2 regions of the Methylophaga sp. UBA2012 genome follow, and region 1 is predicted to be linked to the other one. Evidence: riboswitches for the same ligand, from Rfam matches in the RefSeq annotation. Region 1 holds a riboswitch; the other holds the start of a gene.

Region 1 (7,904 bases):
GGTCGTTGTAATGCCGGTGTGCAGAAACAGTTATCGACAATCAATAAACAGTCATTGGCTTTAGCCAGCTCAGAGAGTGCTTCTAAGTCTGCAATTTCATTCATGGGGTTGGAAGGCGTTTCCAAAAACAGCATTTTTGTTTCTGGCGTAATGGCGGCTTTCCAGTCATCCAAATCAATCAATTTCACGTAGCTGGTGCTGACACCAAACTTGGATAAATATTTATCAAACAAAACACGTGTAGTGCCAAAAATACTCATCGACGACACGATATGGTCACCGGCTGATAATAAGGCCATCATCGTCGACAGAATAGCTGACATGCCAGATGATGTAGCAACACAGGACTCACCACCTTCAAGGGCGGCTAGACGCTGTTCAAATGTCCGAACGGTGGGATTAGTAAAACGAGAATAGATATTACCCGGCTCATCACCACCAAATCGTGCTGCAGCTTGCTCTGCACTTTCGAAGACAAAGCTGGACGTTGGGAATATAGGTTCAGATTGTTCAGATTCGGCCGTTCTTTTGTGGCCAACGCGGACGGCTTTTGTCGCAAAGCCTTTATTGTCATATTTATCTGTCATGGGAGTTCAACATAAAAAAGATGTGACAATTCTATATTTTTAGCGGGCTACTGACCAGATGAATCCTGATGTTTCAGGCAAAAAAATACCCGAAACATGTTCGGGTATTTTTATTCAACCTATAGACTTTTAAGGTTGGTAACTCAGTGACAACATTACAGTACGACCCAAGCTGTAATATTCATCAACGGTTCGATAGTCTTTATTTAACATATTTTGGCCTGTTAACCTGACTGTCCAGTCTGGATCCACTTTATAGGCAACACGTAAATCCAGGAGCCCATAACCGCCAAGACGCTTTTTATTATCCGCTTTATCATAGCTATGCCCTCTCAACTTCCAGCTCGCGCCGGTGGACCAGTCCCCCCAATTACGATCCAGATGCATATTGGCTAAACGTTTTGCTCTTCTGGGCAAAACATTCCCTGTTTTGTCATCCTCTGGTTGCAAAAATGAAGCATCCGCTGACACTTGCCAATCTGCAAGGCTTGTTGTGACTTCAAACTCAACACCTTTGATCTTAGCCACGTCGACATTAGATGGCGATGTATCCCAAACTATCAGGTTTCTGATCTTGTTTTTGTAGGTATTGATGGCCCATCTTCCCCAGCTTGGTGTGCCTTCCAACCCAATACCATACGAGGTCGATTTTTCTGGTTTCAGATCAGGATTGCCTTGAAACCCAAAACTATCTAATGGATAGTAGAGATCGTTAAATGTCGGGGTCTTGAAGCCAGTTCCGGCATTAGCGGTCAACTTTAACTCATCACTCAACTGGTAACCATAATCAGCTGTTCCTGTTGTTTCATGGCCGAATGATTCATTATCGTCATGACGAGCACTCAGAAGCCAGCTGTTTTTATCAAGCTCAGCATCCCAGCTAGCAAAAACAGCTTTATTGTCACGAGAATCAGAGACATAAGTATCAGAACTATCAATCTTGTCATTCTCATACTCGAAGCCAATATTGACTCGATGCTGAGCATTTAATCTAAGATGATTTATCCAGCCGGCATAACGATGACGTGTATTGTAATTTGTGGTTATCTCATCATCGACATAATTTTGAGAACGATCACGCGACTCAGAAAGGCCAAAACTCATAGACCATGTATCGTTTACTGAGATATTGTTATTAAGCCCAAGAATTTGTTGAACGGTATCGGTGACGTAATTTTTATTTACACTAGATCCATCATAGTGATTACGTGCATTTGAACGAAGCAGATTAACATCCGTTGACCAGTTTTCTATCCACTGTTGATTGACTTTTAACGATACACTTTGATTACGGTAACCGTCATGATCAGGGTTACGATCTTCTCTAGCGTTGATGCCATTGGTTGTATCGTAGCTATAGCTAAGATTATATTTGGTCGTTTCGTTTCCACCACTTACGCCAGCTTGGCTTCTGAGAGTGTTTTTGGTACCAGCAGACACCGTAAAATTTGGCGTAGGTTTACTAATTGAACCGCTTTTAGTGAAGATTTGGATCACACCACCTATGGCTTCAGAGCCATAAAGCCCAGCTCGAGGCCCGCGGACAATTTCAATACGTTCAATTTGGCTAACAGGGAAATCTTGTAATGCTGACGAACCAGATGTGGCTGAATACCATTTAACGCCATCAACTAAAACAAGCACGTGATCAGAGTTTGTTCCGCGGATTGAAATACCACTTGTCTTACCCAAACCACCATTCTGAGTCATGTCAATACCCGGAAAACGTGACAGAAGTGTAGCCAAATCTTGAATCTGAAGTTTTTCAATATCAGCTTCTGTGATCACCGTAGTCGGCGCCAACGCATTTTCCGTAGGCATACGGTTTGCAGTAACGGTGATGGAATCTAGTTCATCACTGGCTATAACAGGTAAAGAAAGTAAAGAAGAAATCAGCGTAAATGCTGAAAGACGCGTGCACGCACGCAAAGGCAACGCCTTTGAAAACAAGGTCATAATTGTCTCCTGAGGATACGCTCACCCGCGATCCAGGGTTAATAGGGTCACAACACATTGTGTTGTTACGAAACCTCAGGCCGGTCTCCGGACTTACGTTGTGGCTATCGCCTGACACATCGCCTTCCCACGACATTCGCAGTGGCTTAATGATGTGCTTTTCAACGTTTACCGTTGCGGGGGCAGTGTTGGATTTGTCACCAACTTCCCGTTTAACTCTGCATAAACAGAGCACCTGAAGAGCCGCGCATAGTAATGGCTGCGCATCCATCCGTCAAACTGACTATGTCAACTATAGCGACAATGACGCCTCATTCCTATACGGCAAATTGACAATATGTGGCATTAATCCTTATTCTATCGCGTGTTTTAGGTGTTGCTAACGCAAGTAAACGGGAAGTCGGTGCATCACTAGATAATGCCGACACTGCCCCCGCAACGGTAAGTGAGATGAGATAAACGTTATGCCACTGTACAGCGCTGTATGGGAAGGTGTTTATCAGGCAAAACTCACAAGTCCGGAGACCGGCCTGAAAATAAAACGTGCCAACTGGCAAATTCAAAACCTATTGTGTGCGGGTGGGCACACTGGAGAATCACATCATGACCTTATCTCGTTCTCAGCAACTCATTATTGCTGGTCTTTTAGCACTTTTAATGTTCATGACCCGAGGTCATCATTTTGCTTCTGTCGACGCGTTACCGAGTGCATCATGGGCTATCTTTTTCCTAGCCGGTCTTTACCTGAGTTCAGCTGCCTGGTTTCCTGTATTTCTAGTAATGGCTGCTGGTCTCGATATCGCCAGTGTGTTGTTGGGCGGTGGTCAATTAAGCACTAGTTTCTGCATGTCTCCTGCTTACGGTTTTCTGATTCCTGCTTATGGCAGCTTATGGATGGCTGGACGCTGGTATGCATCAAAATATCAATTTAATGCAGCCACCTTATTGCCGCTTGTTGGAAGTATATTGGTAGCAGCCACTGCAGCCACATTATTTAGTGGTGGCGGGTTCTACTTCTTCTCTGGCCGTTATCCTGATCCAACATTCACTGAATACACACAGCGTTTTATTCAGTACTTCCCAAAAAATCTGGCTGTAATGAGTTTCTATCTGGTAGTTGCAATGATTTGCCATGTGTCTCTGCATTTCACAGCAACGACACAACGAGCAGATCAACAGCATTAATAGAGATGCAGTCGCAGTCATGCGCTGCTGTTGTCATTGCTGCACCGGCATCTGGCCAAGGTAAAACCACGGTCACCGCTGTATTAGCAAGACATTACCGGCAGCAAAACAAAAAGGTGCGCGTATTCAAAGTGGGTCCAGATTTTCTGGACCCTATGGTTTTAGAATACGCATCAGGTCACCCTGTTTATCAGCTTGACCTGTGGATGGTCGGCAAACAACACAGTCAGCAACTTTTAGCAGAAGCGGCGCAACAAGCCGATATTATTTTGATTGAAGGTGTGATGGGCTTGTTTGATGGTGAACCTTCCACAGCTGATCTGGCTGCTGCTTTTGGTATCCCTATCCTTGCCGTGATCGATGCCAGTGCCATGGCACAAACCTTTGCAGCCATCGCTGTCGGTTTGGATCAATATCGAAAAGATACGCGTGTCGCTGCCGTTATTGCTAATAAAGTCGGCAGTGAACGTCATGCCGATATGCTCAAAAAAGCCTTACCTAACACTCTTCCTTGTCTCGCTACTTTGTTCAGACAAACTGAACATGCCCTGCCCAGTCGTTATTTGGGTTTACAGCAAGCCAATGAAGTCACTGATTTAGAGCAACGCCTGAGCCATACTCTGGACGCTTTTGACTTTGATAATACGGTTTCATTACCTGATATTGATTTTCCGTTTATTGATGTTGAGCCACTGCCTCTCTTACTCGAAGGTGTAAAGATTGGGGTTGCCAGGGATGCCGCTTTCTCTTTTCTTTATCAAGCGAATCTGGATTGTCTTTCTGCATTAGGTGCTGAGCTTATATTTTTCTCGCCACTAACAGACAAACAATTACCAGACATCGATAGCCTGTATCTGCCTGGTGGATATCCCGAGTTACATCTGGAGACATTGAGTCAAAACACCAATATGATTCAAGCTATTCACCAGCATTACCATGCCAATAAACCGATCATCGCTGAGTGTGGCGGCATGTTATACCTATGTGAATCCCTGACGGATAAAGCGGATAACACTGCTAGTCTATGTGGCATTTTGCCTGTCAAAGCCACACTTCAGGCGAGACTGACGGCTCTCGGATTACAGGAAGTCACTATCAATGGTGCAGCCATCAGAGGCCACACCTATCATCATTCTTTACTCAGTACAGAACTGGTTTCGGAGATAAGCGGACAGTGTCCTAATGGTAAATCGGTCAGTGAAGTGGTCTATCAACAACAGCGTTTAACCGCCAGCTATATTCACTTTTATTTTTACTCAAACCCTCACCTTATTGCAGCGTGGTTGATGCCATGAGTGATTCACCTCATCAGTTTTCACAAGCAGAACGAGAAGCCGTTTATCGCGCCATAGCAGAACGTCGGGATATGCGTCACTTTCGACCAGCTCCTGTTGATCCAGAACAATTAAAACGTTTACTGATCGCGGCTCATCAAGCCCCCAGTGTCGGCCTGATGCAACCCTGGCGAATAATTCGAATTACTGATTCCATTATTCGCGAAAAAATAAAAGCACTGGTGGAAAAGGAACGTATTGAAACAGCCAAAGCCATGAATGAACGCGAAGATGAGTTTATGCGTTTAAAAGTCGAGGGTATGGATAATTGTGCTGAAATCCTGGTTGTCGCTTTATGTGATAAACGTGAACAACATATTTTTGGCAGACGAACCATGCCGAATATGGATTTGGCCTCGGTATCTTGTGCCATCCAAAATATGTGGCTCGCAGCGAGAGTGGAAGGTTTGGGCATGGGCTGGGTTTCTATTTTTGAACCTGAGGCACTGGCACAATTACTGAAACTCCCCTCGGGTGCCTCACCCGTCGCTATTCTCTGCCTGGGTCATGTTAATGAGTTTTATCCAGAGCCGATGTTACAAATGGAAAACTGGCGACAAGGTATTGAGCTGGAGGCGGTTTTATATGAAAACCAATGGGATGAACCTGCCAAGCTATGACCTTACTGTTTATCGTGCTTGCCGTATTGCTTGACTGGTTGCTTGGCGAACCAACACGTCGCCATCCGCTGGTTGGTTTTGGGCGACTGACCAAGCTCGTTGAAACCAGATTATATTCATCAGAACACAATCAAAAAAAACAGTTTATCAATGGCTTAGTCGGTTGGATGATACTCGTCTTACCTTTTGCCTTGATTGCCTATTTTATTAGTCAAATTACCGTGCTCAATGCCCTATTTAGTGTGCTGGTACTTTACCTTTGTATTGGCCATCGGAGTTTGTATGACCATGTCACCCCGATCATCGAAGCATTGAAACAAGGTGATATTGAACGGGCAAAAACTTATACCAGCTATATTGTCAGCCGTGACAGGGAAACTCTGCATATTCCTAAAGCCAGTATCGAATCTGTATTAGAAAATGGCGCCGATGCCATTTTTTCAGCCATCTTTTGGTTTATCGTGGCAGGATTACCTGGCGTCGTTATCTATCGTCTCAGTAATACTCTGGATGCCATGTGGGGCTATAAAACAGAGCGCTATTTATTGTTTGGCCGTTTTGCTGCGCGTATTGATGATGTGCTGAACTTTATTCCAGCCCGCTTAACAGCACTCAGCTATTCTCTGGTGGGTAATGTCCGGTCAGGTTTACAGTGCTGGAAACAACAGGCTAAACAATGGGACAGCCCTAATGCCGGTCCAGTTATGGCGGCTGGTGCAGGCGCATTAAATATTGAGCTGGGCGGTTTAGCTCGCTATCACGGCGTCTGGCATGATCGTCCTAAGCTTGGCCTCAACCATGAAGCGAGCGAGAGTGATATTCCCCGCGCCTTACATCTGGTGACAGATAGTCTTTTGCTTTGGCTGACCGTCATTACTGTGATCACAGGGATTTCCTATGCTTGAGCATGGTGGCAAACTCAACCATTACATCAAAAAGTACGGCATAGCCAGCGAGTATTGGTTGGATTTATCTACCGGTATCAATCCCAATGGCTGGCCTGTTCCCCCCCTGCCAGAATATGTTTGGGAACGCTTACCGGAACAGGATGATGATTTACTCACTGCAGCAGCAAACTATTATGGCAATGAAAGTTTAATTGCCCTGCCCGGAAGCCAGGCTGCCATTCAGTTTTTACCGCAATTACGCGAGCCTTGCAGAGTGAAGGTCATACACCCCTGCTATGCCGAACATGCTTATAGTTGGCAAAAAGCAGGTCATGATGTTGAGGCCATCCATCACGACGAGATTGATTCATTGCTTGCCGAAACGGATGTGCTAATCATCATCAACCCGACTAACCCAAGTGGCAGGCAATACAAAAAACAACAACTTTTAAGCTGGCATCAACAATTACAACAACATAATGGCTGGCTAGTGGTAGATGAAGCCTTTATCGATACATCACCTGACAAGAGTCTTTGTCGTCTGCCTGCCATGCCTGGACTCCTTATCCTGAGATCGGTAGGTAAATTCTTTGGTTTGGCAGGTTGTCGTGTTGGTTTTTTAATCGCCGAACAATCCGTTCTCGATCAGATGAAAGAACACCTGGGCCCGTGGCCCATTGCAACAGCCTCGCGCTATATCACCATACAGGCTTTTAAAGATACCGACTGGCAACAACACTGCCGCCAGCAACTTCAGTTTCAATCAGCACGTCTGGCGGAATTACTGACTCGTTATGGTCTCAGTCCTACCGCTGGCACAGACTTATTTCAGTGGGTCAAACTTTCAGCCGCCAAAGACATACATAAGAAACTGGCAAAAAATGCCATTCTGACCCGCTTATTTGAATCCCCTGCCAGTTTGCGTTTTGGTTTACCCGCCAATGAACAGCAATGGCAGCAGTTAGAAAAAGCCCTGCAATCGCTACGAGTTGATCATGAAACATAAAACATTAATGGTTCAGGGCACCACATCTGATGCGGGAAAAAGTACCGTTGTCACCGCCTTATGTCGTTGGTTTAAACAACAAGGTTATCAAGTTGCGCCGTTCAAACCACAAAATATGGCACTCAATAGTGCAGTGACCGCAGAAGGTGGTGAAATCGGTCGCGCTCAGGCGGTACAAGCACAAGCCTGTCATCTGGCACCTCATATTGATATGAACCCTGTGCTACTCAAGCCTAATAGTGACTCTGGTGCTCAGGTCATTATTCATGGCAAAGCGGTTGCCAATATGGAAGCGCGCTTTTACCACGACTATAAACCTACGGCGATGC
Region 2 (7,904 bases), on a different contig from region 1:
CTTATTGCGACAGCATTTACATCATTTGGATGGACGGCACTATTCGTGTTGCCATGTCGCTTGGCTGTCAGATAAAACTGACTGAGATAAGAACACATGAAATCTGGTCGAGCTATCTCACTTATATGGACAGTACTCCAGCTATCATGCCTGAACCAGAATTAACGTATGAGTAAACTCATTGCCCAATCATGATGAGCTTGCCGGTTTTCGGATCGCGATAAACTTGACCAACTGACTCGTATCCATCAGCCCCACCCTGCATTCCCTCCGGCATCTGCGGTAACTCTTTCATCGACTGTAATTCCGTCAAGGCATGATCTGCCTGACTTTTCTCTGCCTGGAAATGGTCTTGTAACTGACTGCTCATTGAGATCAATGCCGCGATCAAACCGCAGGCAAACACCAACATTAAGTCTAATAGATTGGCCATAGGGCCTAATGGCTCATCATCATTGCCATCAAAACGACTGTTGCGCCAACGTCTAGCCATGAGCTTGTTCCATTGAGGTCAACACCTCATCATACCAGCGGCGTCTCAATCGCCCTAAAACAAAACCGATAATGCCGACAAACAAACCCAACACCGTAGTATCAAATGCCACACTCATCGCCGTGGTTAAAATGCTTAATTCGCCATTACCCAAGGCTGATAAGCCGGGGCCAAGAGGAATAAGCGTTCCCATCAATCCCAGCATCGGAGCAATTCTCGCTAAAAAGTCGCTACGTTCGATACGTTTAAACGCTAAGGTTTCAAACGCGTCAGTTTGACCAGACTGTTGCCACTTTTTTAAACCAGAAAAACGCTCGGCCAGTGCAATACCAATATCTATAACGCTTAAGGCAGCAAACAACATCAGCGCCCAAATGACCGGTTCCAGCAAAAACCCCACTAAGTGATGCATCACACCTATCGACTGTGAACTCAACATAACTTACTCCTTAGCCTTTGAAACAGGTGCACGCGCCCCTTTTGCGATACCGACCAGTACCAATAACATCACCAGACCTAATAGCAAATACAGCCAGAAACGTTGTTGCTGGTTTTGTTCTTGCTGTTGTTCCTCAGATAAATTTGTTTGCTGTTGCTCAGCCTGAGTCGCTGTTTGCTCAGTGACCTCAGCAATATGGCTTGGCGCATTAGGCAAATCCGCTTCTGGCATTTTTGCGGCGTTTAACACCTCAGCTAATTGCTGCTGGTGCTCCGCGTCTAAATAATCATTCAACCAGAGATACATCGGATGTGACGGCGTAGTATGACCACTTCCCGGCAGACCATTTGCTGCAACTAAATCGGTAAACTGCTGTGCCAGATCGTGTAAGGTCGACTCATCTGCCTGCCAAAAACCTTTATATGCCGCGACCAGCATAATCGCGAGCATATTACTTTTTACATGCACATTATGATCTTGTTCAAGGAACTCATCTAAGCCGAGATCCAGACCATCATCGACATACACACGTTTGACTTCATCCCATACCCAGCTTTTCACAATACCGGGATTGGTCACCTGCCAGCCCCATAGATACTCTAAAAACTCACTGCCCATGGTGCGCGCGCCAGCATAACCTTCATTCATCAGAGGTTTAAGCCACTGAGGATTCAAGTAGCGGCCTCGTAATTCGCTCAACAACACACTTTGTAAGGGATCGACCCGTAAATCACTACTATCACTATGTGCCAGAATATAATTATTCGGCGCCTGACCACGGCTGGTTTCAATGGCTAAACTCAGTCCTCCCAGATAATCAAAGGCATCATTGTTATCCATGACGCCATACAGATTACTGCCTCGCCCCAAATAGGTTTGGCCGACATGTTTTAACCGCTGTTGAAACAGGGCCTGCTGTGCCTGGCCGTCCAGCTCTGCGCCATAAGCATGGCCCATGCGATGAATATACGTTTCCGCGACTTGTTCACGATTTTCCCAAGCGCCTGAACGCTCCACCAAACGATTCACTCCCGCGCCATACGCGCCGGGAGGTGCGCCAAAAATACGGTAACTCGCTGTCAGCCCGGCTTCTTGTTCAGATATCCCCGCTCGTAATGCCGCACTGGCATCTGCCACCCAACGAGCGGCTACTTGATTCTGCTCCAAAGATTCGAAACCCGGCTTTTCTTTTACCTGCAAACGTTCCAGGGCAGCATCTAAAGATAATGTTAAAGCAGGATAATCACGGCGAATCAGTCCCGAAGAGGCATCCAAAGCCATTAAGACTGCCTGCTCCAACCACACTAACTGCGAACCATACAAATCACGAAATAAACCCGATGTGGTCAGTAACATATCCCGACGAATACGCGGCGGGTTTGAAGTAGAGTCTGTAGAGCTCAGATCTAAACGCTCCAATCCGCTAAAAATCCCACGGCTATTCCAGGTCGGTTTTACACCTAACATATCGTAGGCAAAGGCGATCATCGCGCCTTCATCACGCACCACATCCGAGGCCCATAACACTAAAGCATCACTGTCCTGTTTAGCATTCGCTGGCGACTCAGCACGGGCTTTTTCAGCTAAAGCAATGCCCACTTTGTAGCCTAACCGAGATGGAATCAAACTATCATCCAGGGCATAGAAATTACGCCCCGTAGGTAAAGCCGATGGTGTGCGAATCGGATCATTGCCTTTACCGGGCTCGACAAAATGGCCGTCCAGCGCAGCCAGTAAAGCCGACATTTCTGCCGCCGGAGATTCCCGTAACAGTGGTTCCCAGTTTTCCGTGGTTTGTTTGCCATTATTCATCGACGTCAGCATGGTTTGAATGGCTTTTTCAGACCAATCACGACCAAACACATGCAAACCTAACGGCATAAAATCTTCTTGCAGTGTGGTCAGGTAATGGCCGATTTCATGCACCAGTAAATCATCATCCACCTGTTCGAACGAACTTAAACCACGTACCCCCAGCTCAGCGGACATATTGGCTGTCAGCTCATCTTCTAAATTCAACTCAGCAACTAACCGTTTCATTTCATCAATCGCTCGGTCACGCATTGCACCGGCATTCACCGGCGCCGACTCATAACTTTCTACTACCTGACGTAGTTCTAATAATTGGTCGTACAACTCCGTACTCGCCAGTGGTGGGGTAAGGTGATCGATCATCACCGCCAAACCACGGCGCTTCGCCTGAATACCCTCGCCAACCCCGTCCACAATGTACGGATAAATACTGGGTAAATCAGCCAGAATCGCTTGAGGATAATCATTTTCCGCCATGCCCACACGATGTCGCGGTAGAAACTCATAAGTGGAATGTCGGCCTAAATGCACTAAAGCATCGGCATGAAACTCATTTCTAATCCATTGATAAAAGGCCATATACTGATGTGGCGGTGGAAATGATAAGTTCGCATGTAATAACTCTTCATTCAGCTCCCAGCCTCTGGGCGGTTGAGGACCAACAAAAATATTGCCAAATTGAATACCGGGAATCAGGATTTTATGATCAAACACCATTACATTACCCGGTGCTTCTCCCCAGCCTCGTACACCTTCAATCCACTGCTGACTAATCGCCGTAATTAATTGCTCAGCCTGCTGCCAATCCATCTCGTCTGAACGTTGCTGATAAAGGATCTGGAGCTGAGTGAGTAATTGCAAAACACGATCCCGACCAGCATGATCTGCCCCATCCACCACATGGCGGATATCTTCCATCACTCTGGCTAATAAGTGTTTTGCAATACTGGGATCTTTTAACGCTTTCGCTTGTTTTAAATTGGCGTGCAATAAACCCAGCGGTCCATTGACCATTTCCTGCTGTAATGACTCCGGTAAGGTATGAAACCAGGACAGATAAGTTTGGCTATCAACAGTATTTACGACGGATGACATGGCGGCCAGTGCTTCATGATCTTCTGGCAGGTTCACACCACGCTGCTGTAATAAGTCTAATAACTCCGCTGATGTTTTTGGCAGTTCACCCGTGTTGTAGCCACTATTGTTGAGTGAATGCAAAATATCGAATAAAGACTCCACCACATTTAAATTATCCGCCCCGATATTGTGACGCCCCGGCGGATGGTTGTAATAAATGATGGCGACTTTTTTATCCTGATTCGCTTTATTCTGCAACTGTTGCCAGCGCTTTAGACGCTGTGACAATAAGCTCACTTGTGAAGCAACTGGCTCAGAAAAAGCGAGTCTGGCACCGGTGAGCTTATCGACCTCAGCAGGTGTCATCGTCGCGACGACCATCGGTTGAGAAAGCCCCTGCAACTCAGGCATAGCGACCCGGTAATGCACCGAATCCCAGCTAATCCCGGCTTCAGACAGTTCCCACTCGGCACGGGTGCTGTCACTTAAACGCATCGCTTTGATAACTGGCACATCCAGTTCTTTTAACTCATCGGTGACCGCTTGCCGATGTTCAGAGCCACCTATTACAAAGTCTTGTAATGATACTATCGAGCTGATCTGTGATTTATGTTGTGTCAGTAGCTTAATCGCAGATAAACTGGCATCCCCCCAGGCAGTAAGCACTGACACACACCCGGTCTTTTCATCAGCTACGTTTTCGCAAACCGCATCCAGCAAAGCCTTTTCTCCGGGTCGTTCCCCCGTTTCATAATCGAGCAATACTACCCACGAAGATTTTGCTGAAAACTCAAACTGCTCTGGTAAGGTGATTTTACCTTGATGATAAAGTCTGAGCTGTGCAGCTAATTGCGGACGCTGAATCGTATCTTCATGTCGAACGATATGATGCAGATGATGGATTAAACCCTGCATATTTTCACTGTTTTTTCCTAGCCAGAAGAATCGCGTGATCAGCCAGGCTTGCTGTTCAGGATGTTGTTCTAGTAGTGATGCCATCCATTGCTCTGTTGATATGGTGGGATCAGGATGTTGCATCAACTTATCAGGTGGCCCGGCTAATAATGCTTTGCCATCAAGACTTGAGGCCATCACCAGACGTTGATCACTATGCAAAGCAATAAGATTATTTAACAAACCTTTTTTGCTATATTCCACCAGTTGATTGGCGGTTTCGCCAAACACACCGCCAGCAAACACTAAATCTGACTGCTGCAATAACTGTGATTGCTTTTGTGTGGATAAATCTTGCCACTGCTCTGTTGTACGTATTTGTACAGAGACGGGCTGTTGCGATGTGTCTTTTAAAAATTCATGTGCACCTGATACCACTTCCGGTACATTCCTTGGCGTCACAATCAGTAAGAGTTGCTCAGCGAATGCTGATGCAGAGAAAAGAAACAGGACTAAACAGAGAACAATTCGGTTATACAAAGCGCTTTCCATCAATATATAAAAACACTGAGCTATCAAACCATGCCGGAAAACCACACACCGCTTAACAACTCAAAGATGATTCGCCATTAAACGGTTTCCCGCTCCAACTGCACACCCCGGCCATCGGATAACAACGTTTTTATGGCAGATATCCTGGCTCACGCTTCAACGTTTCCGACTCACCTTCCCGAAATCGACTAATTTCAGTGGTTTTACATCATCGTTGTCGGAAACTTCACGTATACAGTTGCGGGGACAGCTTCGGTTAAGAATTCCCTTTTAACTCTGGTAAGAGACCATAAAGACCTGAATTATACGTACATCGCTTAATAACAACCACGGTTTGGTGACGCAGACAAAATCGCACACAATATTCATGCGCCAACTAAAGCTAGACAGTCAAAATAGCGATGGCTAATATCGCACAGAGACGCCATGTTTAATCGAGTGGCTCTACTCCCTAATTTTCAGCGAAAAAATAACAAGAGGAATAAAAGGATGTTGAAAGAATTCAAAGAATTTGCAATGCGTGGCAATGTGCTAGATATGGCTGTGGGTATTATTATCGGTGGTGCGTTTGGCACGATTGTCAAAAGTCTGGTTGCTGACGTTATCATGCCACCTATCGGCCTGTTACTCGGAGGTGTCGACTTTTCAGACTTATTCGTTACCTTGAAAGAAGGGACTGTAGCGGGACCATATGCCACCCTCGCTAATGCTCAAGAAGCCGGCGCCGTGGTGATCAGTTATGGTGTCTTTATTAATGCGGTGATTAGCTTTCTGATCGTGGCTTTTGCTGTGTTCTTATTAATCCGCTCAGTCAATAAACTACAACGTGAAAAAGAAGCGGAACCAGCCCCTAAAGAAGCCACCAATAAAGAATGTCCGAAATGTTTTTCAACCATTCTAATCAAAGCAACCCGTTGCCCACATTGCACATCTGAAATTGCCTAAACAAAAAAGCCCCGACCAACTGGCCGGGGCTTTTTTTAGCTTTAAAGGCTGAGGGATGATTACATCATGCCGCCCATGCCACCCATTCCGCCCATATCAGGCATTGAAGGTGCATCATCTTTCGGCAGTTCAGCAATCATCGCTTCTGTTGTCAGCATCAGACCAGCAACAGAACCTGCATTTTGCAGTGCAGTACGAGTCACTTTGGTTGGGTCAAGAATACCCATATCGATCATATCGCCGTATTCGCCTGTAGCCGCGTTGTAACCGAAGTTACCTTTGCCTGCAGCGACTTCGTTCAGGATAACAGAGGCTTCAGCACCCGCATTTGTAGCGATTTGACGTAAAGGTTCTTCCATTGCACGACGTGCAATTTTGATACCCATGTCTTGATCATGGTTGTCACCACGCAGTTCACCCAGAGAACCTTCTGCACGAACCAGAGCAACACCACCACCTGCAACAACGCCTTCTTCAACTGCGGCGCGAGTTGCATGCAACGCATCTTCAACGCGTGCTTTTTTCTCTTTCATTTCCATTTCGGTAGCCGCACCGACACGGATAACCGCAACACCGCCAGCTAATTTAGCCACACGTTCTTGCAGTTTTTCTTTGTCGTAGTCAGAAGAAGATTCAGCGATTTGTGTACGAATTTGTTCAACACGTGCTTGGATTTCATCTGCACGGCCAGCACCATCAACGATAGTTGTGTTTTCTTTGCTGACAGTGATTTTCTTCGCTTGACCTAAGTGATCTAAAGTCACTTTTTCCAGGCTCAGACCGACTTCTTCAGAAATCACAGTACCACCAGTCAGAACAGCAATATCTTCTAACATCGCTTTACGACGGTCACCAAAGCCAGGGGCTTTAACCGCACAGACTTTCACGATACCGCGCATATTGTTCACAACCAGTGTTGCTAGTGCTTCACCTTCCACGTCTTCAGAGACGATCAGCAATGGACGGCTTGATTTAGCCACTTGCTCCAGAGCTGGCAGTAAGTCACGGATGTTTGAGATTTTTTTGTCGAATAACAGCACATACGGATCTTCCAGTTCTGCTGTCATAGTTTGTTGGTCGTTAACAAAGTATGGAGACTGGTAACCACGGTCAAACTGCATACCTTCAACGACATCTAATTCGTTTTCAAAGCCGCTACCATCTTCAACAGTGATAACGCCTTCTTTACCAACTTTTTGCATGGCTTCAGCAATGATTTTACCGACTGATGCGTCAGAGTTTGCTGAGATAGTACCTACTTGAGCAATGGCTTTATCATCATCACAAGGAGATGACATAGTGCGTAATTGCTCAACTGCCGCTTGAACCGCTTTGTCGATACCACGTTTCAGATCCATTGGATTCATACCTGCAGTAACGGCTTTCATACCTTCACGCAGAATCGCTTGTGCCAACACAGTCGCTGTAGTTGTACCGTCACCTGCAGCATCAGAAGTGTGCGAAGCCACTTCTTTTACCATTTGTGCACCCATGTTCTCGTATTTGTTTTCCAGTTCGATTTCTTTCGCCACTGAAACACCGTCTTTCGTGACGGTTGGTGCGCCGAAGCTTTTATCTAAAACAACGTTGCGACCTTTTGGTCCTAGTGTCACTTTAACCGCGTTGGCCAGAGTGTTTACACCTTTAACCATTAACTGACGTGCGTCTGCACCAAATTTGACTTCTTTAGCA

Evidence for each region. Region 1 has a riboswitch for cobalamin ahead of B2248_RS14465 (hypothetical protein). Riboswitches for the same ligand answer to the same signal wherever they lie in the genome.
Region 2: another riboswitch for cobalamin. It lies ahead of B2248_RS13020 (cobaltochelatase subunit CobN); the one in region 1 lies ahead of B2248_RS14465 (hypothetical protein).

The regions. Positions count from the first base shown of each region.
Region 1 is NZ_DDCG01000020.1:20,342-28,245, forward strand. Features, by position in the region: gene B2248_RS14455 (O-succinylhomoserine sulfhydrylase) at 1-587, opposite strand, end outside; gene B2248_RS14460 (TonB-dependent receptor domain-containing protein) at 717-2,543, opposite strand; cobalamin riboswitch at 2,605-2,797, opposite strand; cobalamin riboswitch at 2,898-3,091, shown strand; gene B2248_RS14465 (hypothetical protein) at 3,147-3,728, shown strand; gene B2248_RS14470 (cobyrinate a,c-diamide synthase) at 3,734-5,023, shown strand; gene bluB (5,6-dimethylbenzimidazole synthase) at 5,020-5,682, shown strand; gene cbiB (adenosylcobinamide-phosphate synthase CbiB) at 5,679-6,587, shown strand; gene cobD (threonine-phosphate decarboxylase CobD) at 6,580-7,575, shown strand; gene B2248_RS14490 (cobyric acid synthase) at 7,565-7,904, shown strand, end outside.
Region 2 is NZ_DDCG01000018.1:70,768-78,671, reverse strand. Features, by position in the region: gene B2248_RS13035 (lysozyme inhibitor LprI family protein) at 1-176, shown strand, start outside; gene B2248_RS13030 (DUF2149 domain-containing protein) at 179-493, opposite strand; gene B2248_RS13025 (MotA/TolQ/ExbB proton channel family protein) at 486-932, opposite strand; gene B2248_RS13020 (cobaltochelatase subunit CobN) at 936-5,255, opposite strand; cobalamin riboswitch at 5,385-5,574, opposite strand; gene mscL (large conductance mechanosensitive channel protein MscL) at 5,757-6,212, shown strand; gene groL (chaperonin GroEL) at 6,272-7,904, opposite strand, start outside.